4 regions of the Paenibacillus sp. 01T431 genome follow, and region 3 is predicted to be linked to each of the others. Evidence: predicted binding sites of a transcription regulator. Region 3 holds the regulator's gene; each other region holds the start of a gene.
What was found. Region 3 encodes LexA, which represses DNA repair genes until DNA is damaged. Its sites were predicted from a motif close to CGAACATATGTTCG; they were not measured.
Positions count from the first base shown of each region.

Region 1: the regulator LexA is predicted to act here: its motif matches at 2,493-2,506, upstream of recA (recombinase RecA).
Region 2: the regulator LexA is predicted to act here: its motif matches at 2,232-2,245, upstream of AC1DM9_RS29795 (YhjD family protein).
Region 4: the regulator LexA is predicted to act here: its motif matches at 3,076-3,089, upstream of AC1DM9_RS05900 (YhjD family protein).

Region 1 covers NZ_JBFTPT010000006.1:168,233-174,059, reverse strand. Annotated here, with positions in the region: gene pgsA (CDP-diacylglycerol--glycerol-3-phosphate 3-phosphatidyltransferase) at 389-964, shown strand; gene AC1DM9_RS12835 (competence/damage-inducible protein A) at 1,067-2,317, shown strand; gene recA (recombinase RecA) at 2,576-3,625, shown strand; gene AC1DM9_RS12825 (regulatory protein RecX) at 3,705-4,409, shown strand; gene rny (ribonuclease Y) at 4,591-5,827, shown strand, end outside.
Region 2 covers NZ_JBFTPT010000023.1:18,162-23,988, forward strand. Annotated here, with positions in the region: gene AC1DM9_RS29785 (AIM24 family protein) at 1-765, opposite strand, end outside; gene AC1DM9_RS29790 (TerD family protein) at 829-1,392, opposite strand; gene AC1DM9_RS29795 (YhjD family protein) at 1,802-2,203, opposite strand; tRNA gene AC1DM9_RS29800 (tRNA-Arg) at 2,376-2,452, opposite strand; gene AC1DM9_RS29805 (HD domain-containing phosphohydrolase) at 2,633-3,784, shown strand; gene AC1DM9_RS29810 (hypothetical protein) at 4,020-4,211, shown strand; gene AC1DM9_RS29815 (BclA C-terminal domain-containing protein) at 4,466-5,827, shown strand, end outside.
Region 3 covers NZ_JBFTPT010000004.1:256,581-262,407, forward strand. Annotated here, with positions in the region: gene AC1DM9_RS08890 (hypothetical protein) at 1-212, shown strand, start outside; gene AC1DM9_RS08895 (sporulation protein YjcZ) at 324-434, opposite strand; gene AC1DM9_RS08900 (GNAT family N-acetyltransferase) at 587-1,081, shown strand; gene lexA (transcriptional repressor LexA) at 1,154-1,774, opposite strand; gene yneA (cell division suppressor protein YneA) at 1,933-2,307, shown strand; gene AC1DM9_RS08915 (ABC transporter ATP-binding protein) at 2,468-3,187, shown strand; gene AC1DM9_RS08920 (ABC transporter permease) at 3,177-4,532, shown strand; gene AC1DM9_RS08925 (efflux RND transporter periplasmic adaptor subunit) at 4,559-5,641, shown strand; gene AC1DM9_RS08930 (DUF896 domain-containing protein) at 5,763-5,827, shown strand, end outside.
Region 4 covers NZ_JBFTPT010000003.1:186,437-192,263, reverse strand. Annotated here, with positions in the region: gene AC1DM9_RS05925 (helix-turn-helix transcriptional regulator) at 19-675, opposite strand; gene AC1DM9_RS05920 (DUF86 domain-containing protein) at 826-1,245, opposite strand; gene AC1DM9_RS05915 (Dabb family protein) at 1,398-1,685, opposite strand; gene AC1DM9_RS05910 (hypothetical protein) at 1,796-2,062, shown strand; gene AC1DM9_RS05905 (cupredoxin domain-containing protein) at 2,132-2,521, opposite strand; gene AC1DM9_RS05900 (YhjD family protein) at 2,657-3,058, opposite strand; gene AC1DM9_RS05895 (hypothetical protein) at 3,298-3,540, opposite strand; gene AC1DM9_RS05890 (GNAT family N-acetyltransferase) at 3,657-4,232, opposite strand; gene AC1DM9_RS05885 (class I SAM-dependent methyltransferase) at 4,362-5,033, shown strand; gene AC1DM9_RS05880 (sensor domain-containing diguanylate cyclase) at 5,086-5,827, opposite strand, start outside.

The sequences.
Region 1 (5,827 bases), on a different contig from region 3:
GCAAAAACGCCTTCAGCGTCTTCTGGATGCTGAATCAGCTTTGACGAAGAAATATAAGAAGAGTAGGTGCAAACTATATACTTTCTTATATTTAAAAAGGCTTCGTTTCATCGGTTTCCGAGAAACGGGGCTTTTCGTTTTGGTAAAGCCGTAGATGAAAAATGAGGCTTTAGCCGCTTTTGACACGTGTAATGGCATGTATTATACTTGTTTAGACAGCTTTATAGTTGGATCTGGGGGATACATAGATGAGAGAAAAAACACATGCGGTCACTCAAAGCTGCTTAACAAATGAATTGCAGCTGGGACAAAAATCTGATTTTTTTTACAAACAAAGGGTTCGCGTAACGCACACCTATGAGTTAGATCGATCTGAGGAGGGAATTGCGTGAATCTGGCGAACCGCATTACACTAGCCAGAATATTTTTGGTGCCGGTTATTATGTTTTTTCTGCTTATTAAAGTGGATTTGGGGTCGTTCACGATTTCTGACTTCTCCATTACATACAATCAAATTGCAGCGGCACTCATTTTTATTGTGGCAGCAAGCACAGACGGTCTAGATGGTTATATTGCAAGGAAAAACAAAATTGTAACTAACCTCGGCAAGCTGCTTGACCCTTTGGCGGATAAGCTTCTCGTGGCGGCAGTTCTCATTTCACTTGTTGAAATGGATAAACTTAATGCGCTGATTGCCATTGTTATTATCAGTAGAGAGTTTGCTGTTACAGGACTTCGTCAAATCGCACTTTTAGAGGGTTCTGTTATGGCTGCCAGCACTTGGGGGAAATGGAAGACGGCGATTCAAATTACGATGATTATCGCTCTCCTTATTAATAATTTCCCATTCAATTTTATTGATTTTCCATTCGATGTTATCGCAAGCTGGGTAGCAGCTGCTATTACGGTTTACTCAGGCATTGATTATTTCTTGAAAAACAAACATCTGATTCCGGTAGAATAATGGTAAAGCATCTTTCCGTCAAAAAGGGGAGATGCTTTTGCTTATATGCCTGTATTTGCCTGTATTTACTCATACATTTGAATATGAAGGAGAACTTGAATCATGAAAGCAGAAATTATTGCAGTCGGGACAGAGCTGCTGCTCGGGCAAATTGTTAATACTAATGCCCAATACTTATCGCAGAAGCTTGCAGAGTTGGGTGTAGACGTCTATTTTCAGACTGTAGTTGGGGATAATTCTGCTCGCCTGAGGCAAGCCATTGAGATCGGCAGAAGCCGAGCGGATTTGCTTGTTTTTACTGGCGGACTCGGACCAACACAAGATGATCTTACAAAAGATGTATTAGCTGATTATTTGAACCGTGAGCTGAGTATTCATGAGCCGTCTATGTCAGCAATTGAGCAGATGTTCAGCTCGCGCGGCATTCATATGGTGGAGAGCAATCGTCGTCAGGCTTTGATGATCGATGGCGGGGTTCCGTTGGAAAATACAACAGGCTTAGCAGTTGGCAACGGTTTGTCTGTTGATGGAACACTTTATTTGCTGCTGCCGGGACCGCCGCGTGAAATGAAGCCGATGATGGAAGGCGCCGGTGAACGGTGGCTGCGTTCGATGTTGGGAGAGGCCAATCCGCTTTATTCTCGCATTTTAAAGTTTGCGGGGATAGGTGAATCCAACCTCGAAGCTAAGCTTCTGGATCTAATTGATGGGCAGCTTGATCCAACGATCGCACCTTATGCAAAGGAAGGCGAGGTTTCGATACGCGTATCGACCAAAGCGAGCTCTTCCATTGAGGCTGATCTGAAAATCGATAAAAGTGTGCAGCAGATTAAGGATCGGGTAGGCGAGTATTTGTATGCAGAGCAGGATATCCCTCTGGAGGAGGAGGTTATACACCTGCTGAGAGCCTCAAGACGCAAGCTGGCGAGCGCGGAAAGCATTAGTGGGGGTTTGCTTGCCGAGCTAATTACAAACGTTCCTGGAAGCAGTGGAGAGTACGTAGGAGGGGTTGTCACCTACACCAATATAATGAAGCATCATTTGCTCAGCATTCCGATGACTCAACTTGAAGGCGAAGGGGCTCCTGGAGCGATTAGCGATTCGACTGCCGCTTTAATGGCAGAGCGGGTTCGAGAACTCTCCGATGCTGATTTTGGCGTTTCTTTGACAGGAGTTGCTGGTCCAGCACAATCAGAAGGCAAGCCAGTGGGACTTGTCTATGTAGGAATTGCCGAGCGCGGCAAACCGACCGCTGTTCATACGCTGAATTTGAGCGGCGGCAGAGGCATGATCAGAATGCGAGCAGTAAAGTCTGCTTTGTACCGTTTGTGGCTTGCGCTGCAAGCACGGTAATTTTGCTGATTAGGAATGGCAGATGCTTGTTTGGCAAATGGATGATTGCCATAAATAATGTTTGTCAATTGACGGTTTGACCGTTATAATAAAGCTTAGTTATCGGAAGAACCGTAGCGAAGATTACCTTTGCTGCGGTTTTTTTATGTCCATTTAAGGGGGCGAAGCGAAAAGGCGAATGTATGTTCGAAAAAATGCTTGTCAACCTGCCGGAAAAAAGGTATCATAAAATTATAAATAAAGAAGGATGTGAGTTTCTTGTCGGATCGTCGCGCTGCACTAGAAATGGCTTTGCGTCAAATTGAGAAACAATTTGGTAAAGGCTCCATCATGAAATTGGGAGAATCCACACACATGCAAGTTGAGACCGTGCCTAGCGGTTCGCTTGCTCTAGATATTGCTTTGGGAATAGGCGGATTACCGCGTGGACGTGTTATCGAAATATATGGACCAGAATCTTCTGGTAAAACGACAGTCGCGCTTCACGCGATTGCTGAGGTTCAAAAAATTGGCGGACAAGCTGCCTTTATCGATGCCGAGCATGCGCTTGACCCGCTTTATGCAAGCAAGCTTGGTGTAAATATTGATGAGCTATTGCTTTCGCAGCCTGATACAGGCGAACAAGCTTTGGAAATTGCCGAAGCTCTTGTAAGAAGCGGCGCGGTAGATATTATCGTTATTGACTCCGTTGCGGCACTCGTACCGAAAGCTGAAATCGAAGGCGACATGGGGGATTCTCACGTAGGTCTTCAAGCTCGTCTGATGTCTCAGGCTTTGAGAAAGCTATCGGGAGCAATTAGCAAATCGAAAACAATTGCGATCTTTATTAACCAATTGCGTGAGAAAGTCGGCGTTATGTTCGGTAACCCCGAGACAACACCAGGCGGACGCGCATTGAAATTCTACTCGAGCGTACGTCTTGACGTACGTCGTATTGAGACGTTGAAGCAAGGCAATGACATGATAGGTAACCGTACTCGTATTAAGGTTGTTAAGAACAAGGTTGCTCCACCGTTTAAGCAAGCTGAGGTAGACATCATGTACGGCGAAGGTATTTCCAGAGAAGGTACGCTTGTTGATATCGGTGTTGAGATGGATATCGTTCAGAAGAGCGGAGCATGGTTCTCTTACAATGGCGAGCGTCTGGGCCAAGGTCGTGAGAATGCGAAGCAATATTTGAAAGATCATAAGGATGTTGCCGAAGTTATTGAAAAGCAAATTCGCGATGCGAGCAACTTGTCTGCAGCAGCAACTCAGGCTAATTTCAAACCTGATGAAGACGATGAAGAGTTCGAAGATCTAGAATAAGTTGTCCGGCAATTATACGTGTTGATGCTTCGCCGTCCTGTTAGGGACGGCGAAGCTGTGTTTAGAGAGGATGTACCGTATGACCCAAAGCCATTCAAGAACCGAAGAAGAATGGATGATATTATCCGTTAAGCAAGACAAAAAAGAACGGAAGTTATACCATCTCTTTGCCGAGTCAGAGAAAGCTATTCTGTCCGTGCATGAAGATATATTGATTCGTTATCGATTGACCAAGGGACAACTTGTAACCGAAGCTCAGGCCGATGAAATACGAATGGAAGATGAGCGCTATCGGGGATATATAATGGCTATCGCATATTTGGGAGCTAGACCGCGAACGAGAAAGCAGATTGAGCAATATTTGAATCGCAAGTTTTTTGAAGCTGACAATATTCAGTATGCCCTTGACCGTTTAGAAAGAGAGCATATTGTGGATGATGAACAATATGCACGCCAATTTGCGACCAGCCGACTTAAGAATCGCTTAAAAGGTCGACGGTTCATTCAGCAAGAGCTGCAACAGCGAGGCGTGTCGAAAGAAGCCGCAGCAGAAGCAATCGGTTCACTGGACCAGAAAGTGGAATTAGCATCTGCTAGAAAGGCTGCGGAGAAGAAATGGCGATCTTTAAAAGGCGAACCATTTGAGAAAAAACGTAAGCTTATGGGGTATTTAATGCGCAGCGGCTTTCCGGGAGATATCGTGAAAGATGTGATAAAGTCGATCGATCTGGATGGGGAAGAAGACTCATTCGAGGAAGATGATGGGCTTTTGCTTGACAATTGATTTTACGAAAAGATAAAATGAGGTTGTATTCCTTCATTATTGAATCAATTTTCCTTCCAAAAGTTGATTCAATACGATTATTTTCGTCAAATTAGTAAATGTTTAAACGGTTTGAAGCCGGTTGAAAACCTAATATCATCCCAAGCAGTGCCTTGGTGTATGCAACAAGGAGGTGAACAAGATGCCTAATGAGATCATTTGGATCTTGATCTGTCTCTTTGTTGGCGCAATATTCTTTGGGATTGGTTATTTTATTCGAAAGTCGATTGCCGAGGCCAAAATTTCAAGTGCTGAGCAAGCTGCTATTGTAATCGTAGAAAATGCGAAAAAAGAAGCGGAAGCTCAGAAGAAAGAAACTGTGCTAGAGGCAAAAGATGAAGTCCACAAACTTCGTTCCGAAGCCGAGAGAGACATTCGTGAACGTCGCAACGAGGCTCAACGTCAGGAAAGACGTTTGCTCCAAAAAGAGGAGTCGCTGGATAAAAAGTTAGAAGCGCTAGAACGCAAAGAAGAAACTGTAGCCAACAAAGAAAAACGGATCGAAGAAACGCAAGAGCAGATCGACTCCATTTACAAGCAACAGTTAAGTGAATTGGAACGTATATCGAGTCTGACAACGGAAGATGCGAAATCGATCATTTTATCCAATGTTGAACAGGAAGTACGACATGAGACAGCACAGATGATTAAAGAGATCGAGCAGCAAGCGAAAGAAGAGGCCGATAAGAAAGCCCGTGATATTATATCACTAGCTATTCAGCGCTGTGCGGCAGATCATGTGGCTGAGACGACGGTTTCCGTCGTAACCTTGCCTAATGAAGAAATGAAAGGCCGTATTATTGGGCGTGAAGGCCGTAATATCCGTGCTTTGGAAACATTGACTGGTATCGATCTTATTATCGACGATACACCGGAAGCGGTCATTTTATCTGGTTTCGACCCGATAAGACGCGAAATTGCCCGCACTTCTTTGGAAAAGCTTGTGGCTGACGGTCGTATCCATCCTGCCCGCATTGAAGAAATGGTTGAAAAATCTCGTAAAGAAGTGGATGAGCGTATCCGTGAATACGGTGAGCAAGCTACTTTCGAGGTTGGCGTTCATAGCTTGCATCCGGATTTAATCAAGATTTTAGGTCGATTGAAATATCGGACAAGTTATGGTCAAAACGTGCTGAAGCACTCAATGGAGGTCGCTTACTTGACTGGATTGATGGCAGCAGAGCTTGGTCAAGATGTTACGCTCGCAAGGCGTGCAGGCTTGCTGCATGATATCGGTAAAGCACTTGACCACGAAGTTGAAGGGTCACACGTTGAGATCGGCGTTGAGCTCGCTAAGAAATACAAGGAGCATCCTGTCGTTATTAACAGTATTGCCTCCCATCACGGTGATACGGAAGCCACTTCCGTTATCGCGATGC
Region 2 (5,827 bases), on a different contig from region 3:
AAGCCCACTGTTGCTGTCATGTCCTCCTTGGCTGCCGCCAAAGGTGTTGTTGAATGCGCTGCTCTGCGTTTGCGGTTGGTAACGGTTGTCATCCATACCGAATTTCACGCCGCTCTCACGTTCAAATGGCTGTATAATAACAACCTGATTAGGGTCACTGAATTCGTACATATAAGATTCCCCGGAGGTTTGGCCAATAAGCGTTTTCCAGTTGACATCGATCTTCACACTTGGGGAAGGACCTGTCCAAGCAACGATGGCATCAGGATCTACACGGCAAGGGCCTTGCAAAACCAGTGGATTGCCTTTGGTTTTTACGGCAACCTGTGCGCCCTGTCCGTTGTAAGTAAGTTTGGATGTAAACAAGCCGCGCTGGGATAGGACACCCGTTCCAATGATGGTAACGCCATAATGACAAGTATCCGTAAATGCGAGCAGATCCTCACTCTCAACACTTACGCTTTGCCATGGTCCGCCTTGCTCTAAATTAATGATTGTAACATGAGAGTTCTCATCCGCGAGATATACGATGCCTTGTCCTTCGACTTCCATAATCTCTAAGTTTTCTCCCGTTACTTTACGCATACCATGGTTGATCACTTGTCCGATAACATTTCCGGAATTCGTTCCTAACAACCGCTTAGAATATTTGAATTTCTTGTTATAGGCTTGATCAGCAACCATCGATCCTTTTTTGGCAAAAAACTGGCCTTGTCCTTCTGCTTTCAAAAATAATTCCCGTTCGACCTGGAATTGAAACGGCATGCGGGGTAACCTCCATATAATATATAAAATGAAATTATAGCTGCTTCATTAACAAGTAAGCTGTTACATTGCCCCGTAATGCGCACATATGCCCGCTAGATCAAGCGACAAGCCTGTTCCAACAGCATTAAATTTCCATTCATTGCCGTGGCGATATACTTCTCCAGCTAGGATGGAGATTGAGGTGGAGTAGTCCTCGGAAAGATCAAATCGGCAGATCTCGGCTCCGTTTGCTTGGTTCACGACACGAATATATGCATTGGAAACTTGTCCAAAGTTTTGGTTTTTGCGAATAGCTTCATCAATTGTAACGGTAAATACGATTTTTTGGATATCCAAAGCTACTCTGGATAATTGAATTTCAACCGTCTCATCGTCACCGCTGCCTTGTCCGTCACGGTTATCACCCTTATAGCGTGTTGATCCATCGGGGCTCACGAGATTGTTGTAGAAAACGATATGACTAGTGGAAGAAACCGTGTTTGTCTGATTCAGCATAAACACCTCTGCATCTAGGTCATAGCTCTGGCCTTGCAGGTTATTTGTGTCCCATCCAAGTCCGATTTTCAATAAATCAAGCCCTGCATTATTTTTGGTCAAATCCAGCTTCTGTCCTTTGGTAAGGATAAGCCCACCATTAGGACTGGCCTGAGGAGCGGGAGCTGCGCCAAAAGCGTTATTTATTGATCCGCCCTGAATACCCCCTTGTTGGATACCGCCTTGCTGAATACCGCCCTGTTGAATGCCGCCTTGGCCTCCAAGAATGTTGGATGGTCTTCCTGGCGGATTTAAATTAATTCCCATATGAACTGCCTCCTCAATGCATAATAAAAAGCTGTTTTTTCGACAATAATTTTGGTTAAAACTGTATGTTTTGTAGAACGATATGAAACTATTTGTAGTATAGCAGATTGGAATGGAAGATTATAGCGTTGTATGACGAAATTACGAGTAGAGAAAAGAGCCTCACTTCAATAGTGAGACTTCTTAAGAAGCTTTAAGAGGATCGTCTGTTTTTTTGATCATCGAGGGATGCTTATTTAGTGAAAATCTCAGCACTATAGGTTGAAATACACTTATTTATCTCATTACGTATGTAGGCATGCGAATAAGCAATCTGGTCTTCAAAACCGCGGCAATTATAGCGATAGCTGATCTGTTCAGCAGTGTTTTTATACATGCACAGAGTAATGCTTTTCTGAAGGAGCTGCTGTGTATTTGTTGTTAGATCTGTTTTCATTTTTGCAATCATAATGTCTGCTGCCCTAGTAAAAATAGAACGTAAAGTTCGCGCTTTTCTCTCAAGCTCGCGTCTATTTCGTTCAACAATAACGAGAGCTAGTGGAAGGATAATAGCTTTGTGAAGAAGCTGTATCTCATCGTGAGCAGGTGGATGGTACAGGTATGAATTGTTTACTTTGGACAACGGCATGGCCATTTGTAAATCACCTCATGCACATTATATGCGAACAAACGTTCCGTAGTCAATGTATCCTGATCAGGTGTCTTATAAAAATTATTCGACACTTGCCTGTTGGTGCGGTTTGGATGAAAACAAAAAAAGCTTATTGCCGGCATTAGCAATAAGCTTTATATATTCGTGAAAGAAATGGCGCGCCCGAGAGGGCTCGAACCTCCCACCTAACGTTTAGGAAACGTTTGCTCTATCCGGATGAGCTACGGACGCGCAGCAACATTGATTATAGCATGGGTGCTTTAGGTGAAGCAAGATTAACCATTTTAGTGTAAGACTATTGTATTTTTTTGTCGAATAACTGCGCTTTTATATGGAATCAAGAGGATAAAAAGCTTGTAAAGGCGAATAGAGGTAAGGATAACGAGTTTGATCGGCTGGAGGATTGTTCGAATGCTTGAATTCCAAAATGAACCGCAATCGTTTCGATTGGATTTGTCGCCTGAACAAATGCTTAAGGTGATTTTTGAATATACAGCTAAAATAGCGAATGAAAAGAAGCTGGATGCTGTCCTTATCTTAATGGCCAATATGGGCAGAGAGATGGTCGTTGCAGATCGGTGCACCGTCTGGTTGATTGATGCTGCTCGCAGTGAGCTTTTTACAGCGGTAGCTCACGGGGCTTGCGAGATACGGATTCCTTACGGCAGCGGGCTGGTAGGAAGTGCTATAAGCACGGGACAATCTATATTTATAGATGACGCCTATGAAGATCCAAGGCATAATCCGGATAACGACTTAAAGACCGGTTATCGGACGAAATCGATTATGACGATCCCTTTTCACAATAATCAAGGAGAAGTAATTGGTGCCTATCAAGCCATAAACAAATTAACAGAGAAGCAGATATTCTCGGTGAAAGATATGGAATACTTATCGCTTGCTGCCTCTTACTCAGGCAAGTCGCTTGAGTCCATCATGCTGTATGAGGAAATAATTGAGACGCAAAAAGAGATTATTTTGGCAATGGGAAAAATCGGTGAAGGCCGCTCGCAAGAAACGGGCAATCATGTAAAACGGGTTGCACAATATTCATATGTTTTGGCAAAAGGACTAGGCATGAGTGATCCTGAAGCAGACATGCTGCGCAGCGCATCTCCAATGCATGATATCGGCAAAGTAGCTATTCCGGATGCTGTGTTGAAAAAACCAGGGAAGCTAACGGCAGAAGAGTATGAGCAGATTAAGGAGCATGCCATTATCGGTTACCGATTATTGCACAATTCCAAGAGACCGCTGCTGCAGGCTGCGGCGATCGTGGCTTGGCAGCATCATGAAAAGTGGGACGGTACCGGATATCCGCAAGGCCTTAAGGGTGAGGCTATTCATATATATGGGCGAATTACTGCGCTGGCAGATGTATTTGATGCTTTAAGCAGCGCAAGAATGTACAAAGAGGCTTGGGGGATGGATCGCATTTTGGGACTGATCAAAGAAGAACGGGGGAGGCATTTTGACCCTCAGGTGGTAGATGCTTTTTTTGAACAGCTGCCGCTTCTTTTGGAAATAAGAGATCGTGATGCTGATTGGCTGGAGAAGGAGTAGAAGCTGCTTGCAGACCTTGTTGGGGTGAACCCAATGAGGTCTTTTTTGTTTTTAAATTCAGTGTCGTCCAAGCTTTGATTTAATAAATATAGGGCGCTTGCTTGTACTTTGCTTGAAAGGCTAGGTATTTACCGTGTTCGAAAACCATTTTGGACATAGACTGATTTAGTTATTATAAACACTTTATAAGCTAGAGCGGATTACAAGCTAAATAGCGGAGGGTGATAAAACGTCTATGAACAAAAGGCTTCAAGGGCAGAAAATAAATGAAGCGATTTACAAATTGGAATCAGCGAAAAATTTAATTAAAACGAAACACTTAAAACACGCTGAGCAGCAAATACATGAAGCAGTCGCTTCGATGGGCAGTATTGTTCATAAAAAACGGAAGAAAAATGCAAAATCTGATCTTATTGGAGGTGTATAGAGTTGGCGCATAAACGGTCGAAATGCTTAAGAAAACTAAACTTAGCGATTGTTGAGCTGCGGAAGGCCAGAAGGCTTACACGTAGAGATAAAATTAGAAGAGCTAAAGTTGATGTGAAGGACTCTATCATAATCCTCAATAGTGCTTTGAAATGCCTGGGCGGCCATTCTTCAAAACCGAGTAAAAGAGTAAAAAGGTGCGTAAGGGGGCCAAGTGGGTATAGAGGGCCGAAGGGAGATAGAGGACCTCGAGGTTTGAGGGGGCACAGAGGTTTTCGTGGAACGGATGGAGATACAGGTGCAAAAGGAGCAACCGGGGCAACGGGAGCTGCGGGCAGTCCTGGGGCAGCAGGTGCTGCTGGGTCAACAGGTGCCACGGGAGCTACAGGAACTACAGGTGCTACAGGAACTACAGGTGCTACAGGAGCAGGCTTAAATGGTATTGTTGCATTTAATCCACTCGCAGCACTTGGCTATCAAGCAGGCCAAGTGGTTACGTTTAATAGGAGCTCGTATGTTGTAAATACGTCTTCTCCAGTAGGAACACCCGGTGTTTCGCCAGACTATACGCTGCTTGCAGCAAGCGGAGTAACTGGTGCAACGGGAGTAGGTCTAGACGGTGTCGTGACTTATGATTCACTCGCAGCATCAGGCTATCCAGTAGGTCAGGTCGTAACGTTTGATGGAAACACGTATGTGGTAAATACGGCGCCGCCAACAGGCACACCGGGTACTTCGCCGGATTATACGCTTCTTGCAGCGAGTGGTGCTACAGGCGCGACGGGTGCAACAGGAGCGGGAGTAACAGGTGCAACAGGAACAACGGGATCTGCTGGTGCGACAGGAGTTGGTCTGGGCGGAGCAGTAGTATTTAATCCGCTCGCAGCTCCGGGCTATCCTCTTGGTCAAGTTGTGACGTTTAACGGCAGCACTTATATCGTGAATACAGTTCCGCCAACAGGCACACCTGGAACTTCACCGGATTATACACTGCTTGCGGCGAGTGGTGCTACAGGCGTGACGGGTGCAACAGGAGCGGGAGTAACAGGTGCAACAGGAACAACGGGATCTACTGGTGCGACAGGAGTTGGTCTAGGCGGAGCAGTAGTATTTGATCCACTCGAAGCACCGGGCTATCCTCTTGGTCAAGTTGTGACGTTTAACGGCAGCACTTATATCGTGAATACAGTTCTGCCAACAGGCACACCAGGAACTTCACCGGATTATACACTGCTTGCGGCGAGTGGTGCTACAGGTTCTACGGGTGCTACGGGAGCGGGAGCAACAGGTGCAACGGGAACAGATGGAGCCACAGGTGTAACAGGTTCCACAGGAGCAACTGGATCTGTCGGTGCAACAGGTGCGACAGGAACGACGGGATCTACCGGAGCTACAGGAGTCGGACTAAGCGGAATTGTAGTATTTGATCCACTCGCAGCACCAGGCTATCCAGTAGGTCAGGTCGTAACGTTTAATGGAAGCACGTATATCGTGAATACTGCACCGCCAACAGGGACACCTGGAACTTCGCCGGATTATACGCTGATTGCAGCGAGTGGTGCTACAGGTGCAACCGGCGAGACTGGAGCAGGAGTAACAGGTGCAACGGGAACAGAT
Region 3 (5,827 bases):
AGTTTGTTGCTGAAGCCATGCGGAGCAGTGGTATAAACTTGTGGGAACGACCATCCGCGCAAGTTACACCTCATGATTTTCTAAAACATGAGCAAATGCAAATCGTATATGAAGGATTACTTTATGATTATCCGAAACTTGACCGCAAGAAGCTAATACGAATTTCTAGTTTAAGAACAACAGCAGTACTGCTAAGAAAACGTGTAATTTAAAATCTTTCCATTTAAATAACAAAGTAATGGTTGTAAGGAGTATGAAAAGCAAAAAGAAGATCCATCAAATGGATCTTCTTTTGTTAATATGAAGAATGGCTCAAATACGAATTAATATCCGAAGCCAAAGCCGCCGCAACTGCAAGCAATGATCACCAGTAGAATGAATAATACTAAGATGATTCCTAAGCTTGAGAAAGCTCCACCCACGTAACCGGACATTTTTCAATGCACCTCCTTACGAGTTGAATACACAGTATGTTATGCTTTGGAAATACATAGTGATTGGGTGTTTGTCATTAGCTAATTAAATCATACAGACCTGGAATTATTAAGTTAAAGAAGCAGGTTTGTATAACCAGCTTGCTTAGGGAGTGGTTATACTGAATGTTGTACTGAAATTAGCTCGTATAGAAGAAAAAATAACAATGACTCATTTGCTTCAGCTTTATATGTACGACTTTACAGAGTATACGGATGCTGCTGTAAATTCATCAGGCTTATATTCACAATTGCCCGATTGGGAAAATTATTGGCATGAATCTAATGATTATTTTCCTTACATCATGACTGTGAATAATGAGATTGCTGGCTTTGCATTAATTAAAAAAGTAAGTGAATTTGACAGATACTATAATTTACTTGCACATTTTTTTATTATGCGAAAATATAGAAGATCCGGTTTTGGTAAACAAGCAGCAAAGCTAGTTATACAAAAGCATAGCGGAGAGTGGGAGCTGTATCAGCTTGAACGTAATGTTCCCGCACAACAATTTTGGATCCCTGTCATTGGAGAGCTCACAAATCAGAATTTTGTCGAAAGGCATGAGAATGGTAGACGTTACCAAACCTTTAAGCAAGAAAGTTAATGTAATAATCAAAGAAAAGGCTGAATCAACGATGTTGATTCAGCCTTTTCTTTATGTACATATAAGTTGGTATTAATGAATATCACGGAAAAGTCCAATGACTTTACCTAGTATCGTTACATTTTGAAGTAAAATAGGCTGCATAGTGGAGTTTTCCGGTTGTAAGCGAATATGATTTTTCTCTTTGTAAAATGTTTTGACTGTTGCTTCGTCGTCCTCAGTCATTGCAACTACGATCTCACCATTGTTTGCCGTTTGCTGCTGACGAACGATAACATAATCCCCGTCATGAATACCTGCTTCAATCATACTCTCGCCCATGACATTCAATATAAAAACACTGCTGTCACCAACAAAATGGGAAGGAAGCGGGAAATATTCTTCAATATTTTCTGTAGCAGTAATCGGCACACCAGCGGTAACTTTACCAACAATAGGTACTCTAGCTACGGAAAGCGGGATAATGCCATCAGAGCCTTCTTGATCCAAAATTTCAATAGCACGCGGTTTAGTAGGGTCTCGGCGTATTAAACCTTTTTTCTCTAGACGGTCCAAATGACCGTGAACGGTTGAACTGGACAACAATCCAACAGCTTCGCCGATTTCTCGAACGGAGGGTGGATAGCCTTTCTCCCGAACTTCATTCTTAATAAATTCAAGAATTGAATGTTGTCGGTTAGAAATCTTCGACACTGCAATCACTCCATTAGTAGGTTTGCAAAAAATTATAACATAGAACTCGAGTTCGTACAAACATAAGTTCTTAAGTACAGAGGTTCGTATTTTTTCGTTGACACCAAACGTTTGTTCGTGTAATCTAAAAACAGAACAAACGTTTGGGGTGTTGATAAATGATAACCAGTCCAAGTTTTTATAGAACCATTCATAAACAAGATACGAACAAAGCAACAAAGGTCAACCGCTTGATTAGGCATTTCATAAAGCGTCATACTGTTAAGCTCGTCGTTTGCACTGCTGTGTTTTTCTTATTGTTTACGAGCTTCCTACTTATGGGGACATACGCTTCGAGTAATACTCCCGAAGCCGCTTCCGCGGAAGAACAAATTATTAGGGTGCAATCAGGCGATACACTCTGGAATATTGCAAAACAAGTTTCAGATGGCAGCCATGATATCAGATATATCGTATATTTGATTAAAGATCGGAATGATCTGCAATCAACAGTTATAAAGCCAGGACAGAAGTTAATTATTCCTAGCATTTAGCTTGATTTTCCATTACAATTCAATAGTTCATACAAAAAATTACTTTCTATTTAAAGTAGATGCAGGCCAATCTACTTCTTTAGAAAGTTTTTTTATGTTTACTGCAGGGTTAACGCTTGGTTTAGCCGTCTATTAAAGGGGACTGAAAGGAGATGCTATTTTGTTACGAGTTGAAGAGTTATCCCACTCATTTATGAATGGGCATGAAACGACCGCTGTACTGCAGAAAATAAGCTTTCACGTACATAAGGGAGAAATGATTGCATTGTTAGGGAGCTCCGGTTCCGGTAAATCTACTTTACTGAACTTAATGGCTGGCTTAATGAAGCCTACAGAAGGCCAAATCTTTATTGCGGACCATAATATTGTAACGATGAATGAAAACCGCTTGGCAGAGTTTAGACGGAAGCATATCGGATTTATTTTTCAAGCGTATGAGTTGATAGCCAACTTGACGGTTAGGGAAAATGTGGAGCTTCCGCTTGTATTTCAATCAATGCATCCTTCAATACGGAAGAAAAAAGCTCTTTCGTTATTAGAGCAGGTAGGAATTCCTGATAAAGCGGAATTATTCCCATCGCAGCTCTCGGGAGGACAACAACAGCGTGTCAGTATTGCAAGATCATTGATAACAGAGCCATCGGTTATTTTTGCGGACGAGCCTACCGGTAATTTGGATACCAAAACAGAGGAAGAAATTATTATGATTTTGAAGCAGTTGAATAAAACGATGGATACTACCTTTATTATCGTAACCCATGAACGTGAGGTAGCAGCACAAACAGAAAAAATTATCACGCTGCGAGATGGTTATCTCGTAACGGATCAGGAAGCCGCACGAGAAAGTATGCTTGCGGGGGGAATTCAAATTGAGAATTAGTGATATTACAAGATTATCATGGGATCAGGTAAGGCGTAGAAAGGTTGTAACGGCATTATGCGCTGCGGGTATTTCTATTGGATGTGCAGCAATTATAATCGCACTCAGTATCGGAGAATCTGCTCAAGTTTACATTGAGAAACAAATGAATAGTTACTTGAAGATGGATGAAATAACGGTAACAGCCAGTACAGGAGCATACGCCGGCGGCGGAGCATCCACAGCTGATGAAGATTCTTTGCAGAAAGGCAAGTTAACCAAGCAAAAGCTTGACATCATGAGACAAATCGAACATGTCAAAGCGGCATCACCTTATCAACAGCTCAACTATATGGAGACGATGACGTTGGATGGGCTTACTTCACAAATTCAAACCGAAATTATAGGTACAGATATTGAGATGCTTTCCGCTTTTGGAAATGACATCAATCAAGGAGAAGCAACGAATGTATTAGGTACCATCGTTCTTAACTATGGAGCGACAATGGGATTTATTGATGAAGAGTCGAAACGAAAAATTCGAGAGCAAATCGATGCCAATCCCTATGATGAAACGGTTTATCAGCAAATTGAGAAGTTAAATCGTGTACCAGGGGCCTTATATCAGAAGCAAATACAGCTTCGTTCCTATTCACCTGATGGCCAAGGCGTGTTGAGCGGACCCCTCCGGGTAATAGGTGTGCTCAAGAAGCCAGCTGGAGTCAGTGATGAGCAGTCGATGTATGACAAAAAAGGTTATGTCTCATTAGAGACAGCGGAGCTTCTAAAGAAAGAACTGAAGCTAGGGAATGATGAGCAGGAAGCTTATAACTCTATTATTGTAAAAGTAGATAACCAAGCAAAGATTGAACAAGTAGAGAAGCAGCTGCAGAAACTAGTCGTTACGACGCGAACTAATCTTCAGCAGAAGGAACAGCTCGCTAATGAATTTAAAATCATTAAAGCTGCGGCACTTGGTATTGGTGTGTTTATTCTGATCATAGCTTCGATATCAATCGTAGTAGCGATGACGATGTCTACCTACCAGAGACGTAGACAAATTGGGATAATGAAGGTGCTTGGTGCGAATTTGGCTCAAATCCGCAACATGTTCATCATCGAGGCAGCGCTGCTTGGATTGCTTGGTGGATTGTTAGGTGTACTTTTCTCCTATTGGATTGTATGGGGTATAAATGCCCTCATATATAACTTATCCGGCGAGACGGACTCAGTCATTATTTTCATTCCATTTATAACGATTCCAATAGGCATGGCTTTTGCGCTTGCTACAGGTATACTATCGGGAATTTATCCAGCAATAAGCGCTTCACGTACGGATGCTTTAACAGCGATTAGGCGCGATTAATTTATGGTTGAAGAAGGAGCTTACATATGAAAAGAAAAATAAAGTGGGGAATAATCGGTATTATTATTATTGGGATAAGTTTTGGACTATACAAGATAGGCAATCCTCCAAGGCAAACAGAATTCGTTTCTGATTCTCAGGCAATTACATTCCAAGTGACGAACGAAACGATAGCCAATACGGTTGAAGTAAAGGGAAAATCATTGTATGAGCAGGAAACACTCATTTATGCACCTTATGGCTCCGAGGTTAAACAGTGGGCGGTAGAAGACGGGCAGCAGGTGAAAAAGGGTGATATATTGTTTAACCTGGATCAGACGGCCGTGCAAAACGATATTTTGCAAATGGAGGCAGTACTGCGAAAGGGCAAGCTTGAGGCTGAGTTAAACGATTACCTCAATCAATTGAATGACGAATCAGCGGCGATGGAGTCGACGGAAGAAGCACGAAAAAAAGTGCTCGTTGAAAGAGAAATCGCACGTTTATCGAAGGATGTTAATGAAGTAACAGCTAGCATTCAAGCCAAGGAGCTGCAGCAAAAGAAAAAAATGCTTAATGAATCCAGCTTTCGTTCACCAGCAACGGGAATCTTTTTATTCGATAATCCTAACAAACGGCCACAGGCATTGACCGTTAATGAGTATGTCGGCAAAGTCGTTGACTTGAATAAATTGCAATTTATCGCTTTAGTTGGCGAACAGGATGTGTTTCGAATTAAAGCGGGCATGCCGGTCAAGGTGAAGATGAATGCGATGAAAGAGCTGAATCTTTCAGGCAAAGTGCTTAAAGTTTCTAAATTTGCAAAAACGGGAACGGATCAAAATAATTTAAATCAAGCCGCACAATTTGAAGTCGTAATCGTGCTTGAGCCTAACGAGTATTTGATTGCCGGCCTTAGTCTCAGCGGTGCTATTGAAACTGAACGTAAAGAAAATGCAATTTCAGTGCCATCGATTGCGATTATTCGCGAGAAAGATAAACATTTCGTGATGCTCGATACAGGCAATGGTCAATATGAGCGTAAGGAAATAAAGATTGGCCTCGAAACGCCAGAACAAACAGAAGTGCTTGAAGGATTGAAGCCAGGCGATCAAGTTGTTTTGCAATAACGAATGCTGCAGTCTGTCTTTACTTTATTCGAGATGAGCTCTGTTGCCTTGACAACTGATTGGTGGAAATGTAAAAGTAGAGAGTAGAGTTTTTTTCATCATGAGAGGAGTAGAGCAAGTAATGGAATTCGATAAAATTATAGAACGTATTAACGAGCTGGCTCGTAAAAATAAATCGGAAGGTTT
Region 4 (5,827 bases), on a different contig from region 3:
CAACCTCTATTTATTTCATTAACCGATATGGTAGCTGCACTTGCCGCCGCCCTTCGCTAAACATTCCGTTCGTTCAACAGGCACGTCAAGCAGCGATTTAAACAAGGAGAGCTCACATTTGCAAGCTTGCAAATATTTGCCGGCTACCTGAGCAATCGGACAATTATACTCATACAACATATAGCTGCCATCGCTTTGTGGTTCCACTTCAGCCATATATCCTCCAGCGTTCTGAATCGCTGCGAGCTCACTCACCTTCTGCTCTAAGCTCTTGCCCGCCATTCGCGGCTCATAACGCTCGAGCAGCTTGTTCTTGCGTCCATCAAACATCCGGTCAATAAGCGCTGCGGTATCCGGGTCATCAGCGAGCTCGCCCAGCAAGTCGAGTGCGAGCATATGATAATTTTTCGGGAAAAGCTCATCCGCCTCAGCTGTCAGCTCATACGCATGGAGCGGTCTGCCCATGGCTTGCCGCACCGATACGATATTCACGCTGCCTTCGCTCTCTAGTGCATACATATGCCGCCTGATTGCCATTTCCGTCAGTCCGAGCTCGCTTGACAAGGAACCAGCATTCAATCTGCCGCCTGTTTTCAGCAGCATCAATATGCGCTCTCGCGTGGAATGATCGCCGCGCGAAGCTGCCGTTATATCTGATGCACTTGCCGTTTTCATCCGCTTCAACCCTTCACCACCTTTGCAGGCTTGATAGCGTCATTGTAACGTATTTTTAGTTTTTCGTAAATCAAGCGTAAAACAATCATAAAGTCATAATCTATGCTTGCTCTGCAATCGTAATGGTTTACATGCAAATAGCAAAAACGCCTACAGCTCGCGTTCTAAATAATCATCAATCGATTGCTTAAAGGCAGGCAGCAGAGTAGTTAGCGTCTTCGTAAGCGGATGAAGCTCAGTTCTCGGCCAAACATAATAGTCCTGCACTAACGGCTTGCGAAGCTTCACCAGCTCCGTCAGCGTCGCCTGCATTTCAAGCGGAAACGCGCCTGCCTCGCCAGTAATATCGATGATGTCCTCATAGCTGCTCGCATCCCGCAAAATAAACCCGTCGATCAAGAAGCTACCAACATCTGTTACGGTTTCAATAGCCAGATGCAGCGCTCTTTCCTGCGCCAGCCCCTCCAGCACCGTTCCCTGCCAATTAGCGGCAAGCGAGTCCAGCGCCGAAGCAATTTCAGTAATCGAATTCAACCTTACCGCTATTTGTTCACGATTCACATAATACATCAATCAGTCGCCCGCTTTCAGCCTTGCTTCTTTTTTTTCCCTTTGCGTTTCAGCCACGCCACCATAATAATGCTGCTAAATATGATAACAAGCAAATAAGTAAATATTTCGTATACGTCCCTCATGTCGCTCATAACTGCTCAACCTGCCTCTCAGCTTTCAAAATCAACGCTGACGGAAGCTTCACGAACTTGCATCATGTGTTCAATTACTTTTTTATGTACAGGATGCACTTGATACACTTCTAGCGCTTCCAAAGATTCGAACTTCGTAATAAGAGCGATATCGTAAGAACGCTCCGAATGCACAACGTCCACGCCAACCTCAATCGACTTTAATACTTCGATTTGCCCTTCCATATCCCTAAGCACTTGTGCGGTACGCGCTACGCTCTCTGCGCTGCCATCTTTTAATTTGAAAAATACGATATGAGTAAGCATTATTTAGTTCCTCCTCTAATATTGACGCATAACTTTTGTCTATTTGTCACATAATAACCTATGCAGTCGCATTACGGCAATCTTTAACACGAAGGGGCACGGTGTACGTTATGCGCTATCCGGTTACAATTGTTGCAACAGTTATTGGACTAGCTATCTGCTTGTTCAACTCCACGGGTTACGACCCGCACAATCTTGTTTTCTTCATGTTTAGCATTCCCGCTTGGGTCGTTGATTTATTTGTTGACGTGCACGAGGTTAACGTCTTGCTCATGTATGTGCTTACTGTTGCTACATGGGCGCTGCTTGGCTTTCTCGCCGACGTTCTAATCGTACGCAGTCGTGATAAAGAGCATCATCCTCGTTCAGCACGATAGCTTTATTTTAGGCAAAAAGGAGCCTTTCGGCTCCTTTCTCATTTCTACAGCACATGAATCAATTACGCACTAGGCTGCTTCAACCACTAAAGTCGATTCCATCGTTGTATGTCCTTGACCGCATGGAATGGAACAATAGATTCTGTAAGTACCTGGCTCTTTAAATTCCAAATCTGTTTCCGGGTGATCGTTATCCAAAGCTACTTGAAGCTCGTCAATATGCATCCCGTGGATACCGCTTTTGTTGGAAAGTTTTAGTCTAACTTTGTCTCCAACTTTAACTTTGTACTCTTTTTGATCAAATACAAAATCGTTGGACGCTACAACCTTCAATAAAGTCATGCCCTCTGGCAACGAGGCAGACTCATCAACCGGCTTAGCTGGCAGTGCGAATGTGAGCAAATATAAGCCCAGCAAAGACGCCGCTGCGAATACAGTAAACATAATCCACTTATGCATTGCTATGTGCTCCCCTTTGCGATCATAATGTCTACCTCTTATATTACATAAGATCGTCCGAAGTTCTCAACCTTAAACTACGGAAAGCTGAAAAGTTTTTTTGTTATTTTGACAAAACCATGAACAATTACAAAATTAGCTGGACAAATACTGTTTTAACACCCGTTCAGACTCCGCTTTTACAAAGCCCCAGAGCATAAAAAAACGATGATGGTACCCTCTGCACACATATTCGGCATGCAAACCATCGGCTTCGCGCTTCTCCTCATACACCTTTATTCCTGTTTCGCGGAATTTCCTTCTAATTCCAGCGAGGTCAAGCAGCACCCGATCCTGCATGCCGCGCATCATCGATTCATAAAACCGCGGCAGTTTAATGGCTGAAGTGCCGATCACACGTATATCATGATCCAAAATACGCATAACAATGCCAAGCAAAACGTAATGCTTCACCAGCACAAGCTCTTCCTCGGTCTGTATCGGTGGATTAGCTGCCATTCTGACTTTTCCGCGGGCTTCTTCCTCTTTAGCGGCCATTGCCACCCCTCCAAATAAGAACGTTTGTTCTTATTATAGCGAGGAGCGAGGATTTGATGCAAGTTAATTTACTATTACCCAAAAGTTAACTTTTAATCCTGCTTGGCACGACTGTTTGTGAGTCATTGATTCGTATCCGTTGCATGACATAGGCATAAATCAATTTTTACCAAACCCAATGTAATGCAACATGCTTTCATTATGTACGTCTTCATATTACCATAGTAAAATCACGAAATTCAAAGGCAGCTAACCTGCTTCTCCCAAACCAAACAACCCCTATAAATACAAAAGGAACCATCGCTGTAATTCGCGTGATTCCTTCGGTGTTTCTTATTCAGCTTCGCCTGCTTCTCCTGCAAAGTAGGTGTACGTTTGATCGTTGGATTGACGCCCAGCCAGCTGCCCCGCAGTGCATCCGGCGTCATGCGCCCTTGCTGCGCCAGCTTCTGCCTTGCTTTTCTCGCCTTGCTAATAGACATTAGTAATGCCTCCCAAAAAAAGTATTATAAAGCAGCACCGCCGAGCAAGTATACATTTAGCTTCCTGCGGCTCGCTTCCTCCTATTATACGATGAAAACGTCCTTTGCGAAAGACGCTAACGTGCGTGCAATAATTCAAACTCCTTGCGCAGCATCGTAAATACAAGCAGCTCAATAAAATTCCCATCCTCAAACTCAAATTCCCTTGGCTGACTATCCTGTTTGAAACCGAGCTTACAGAGCAAGTTGATCGATGCAGTGTTTGACGGATCTACCTTTGCCTCGATGCAATGCAGCTTCATGCTGTTGAAGCCAAAAGCGATAATGGGAGCCGCTACCTCACTCATAATCCCTTTCCGCCAGTAGCTTGGAGATAGATCATAACCTAAATCCGTACGCGCATGCTCCTTCAAATAATGTAAAAACCCACAGGTGCCGATTACTTTACCCGAGCTCTTCTCTTCAATTATCCATCTGATGCCTATTTGTAGAGTGTAAATCTCCAAATGCCAATTCATTTCCTGCCATGCCTCGTCTTCTGCCGAGAAAGGCAGCAGCGGTGTATATTTGACAACATCATCATTGGAATAGAGCTCAAACAATTCATGCACATCCCGCTGCTCTGTTTTTCGCAAAATAAAACGATCCGTCTCTATTCGCGGAAACGTCTGAAATGAGAATGACGCACCCATCTATTCAACCCCTTTTCCCATCATACAAACACGTAAAATACATAATCTTCCCCTTGCATCATAAGCTTGAAAAATGAGCCTTGCATGTGAACTTGCCATATAATCACGTTTGCGGGAGGAAAATAATGCATGTTAAATCCAAATGAACACAGCCGCGAAGAAGCACGCTTCTTCACATCGACTGATCCGAGGATAGATACGCTTATCTATCCTTTGCCTGAAACCTGGTGGAGCCGTCCCTATGAGTATGAATGGTGCCGAACGCTCATTTCACCAAATGATATCGTACTGGATGCAGCCTGCGGCATTTCGCACCCATTAAAATTTTATTTGGGCGGCGTTTGCAAGGAAGTGCATGCTTGCGATTTCGATGCGCGCATTAGCTCGTGGGAGGCTATTTCTCAGGAAGTTATTCAGGACGTAGGACAGCCAGCTCTCCAGTTAATAACCAACCACCAGGGTTGGTCCAAGGTTCAATATGCTCAGGCAAGTATAACTGACCTTCCTTATGAGGATAATTATTTTGACATCATCTTCTGTATTTCTGTGCTTGAGCATCTAAGACATGTAGATCAGGACCTCAGCTTAAAAGAATTCGCAAGAACAGTGAAACCAGGAGGCCAGATCGCGCTAACCTTCGATTATCCGACCGTTGACTTGCAGCAGCTCAAACGCGCCGCCGAATCCGCAGGACTCACATATGGCGGCGAATTTGAGGCGACGCCCAGCTCTACTGCAATTAGTTCAAATATGTGGGGAACGTTATATTGCTTTAGAGTACTGTTAAACAAACCAGTATGATTTTCTATTTAGGATGAATGGCGTATGGAGCAGAGCAGCCTTAACCGAACAACTAATCCTCTCGTCCGCTTAATGGCTTATTGTCGTAAACCGTTGTTCGGTTTCTGCCTGTTTCCTTCGAGCGATAAAGCGCTTGATCCGCCATTTCAATTATTTCCTTCGCATCCTTCGCCTTCCCACTCGACATTGAAATGCCGATTGAAACGTAGATTGGACTGCCAGTCGGACTCGCGCCAGCAGCGATTCCTTCTCTAAGCCGCTCCGCAATATTGGTTGCCGTAGGAATGCTTCCTAGCTTAACCAGTATGCCAAACTCTTCACCGCCGTAGCGGAAGCTAAGATCGTGACTTCTGGAAAATGCTTTTATTTGCGCAGCTGTATAGATTAATACTTCATCTCCTATAAGATGCCCGTGCTGATCGTTAATTTTTTTGAAATGGTCAACATCCAGCAGTATAAGCGCAAACGGTATATCCTCGGCAATCCACTCCTGAATGGTCAAATCAAATGTTTTCCTATTCGCAAGTCCCGTAAGCCCATCCAATCGAATTTCCTTGTTCAGTAAATTAAAATGGTTATTTATACTTTGATTAAGCTGTCTCACTTCATAGATGTAAGAATTTGTTTTGGGCATTTTGGAACGTATCGCCTTTGTTGATAAAATCGCTTCCTCTGAGAAAGCAGCTAGTTCAAATAGAGGCTTCGATATTAAATGGGAAACATACCACGCAAGCAGCAGGATTACGATAAATAACGGGAGAAATTGCAGCAGTATACTCCATATCAATTCATTT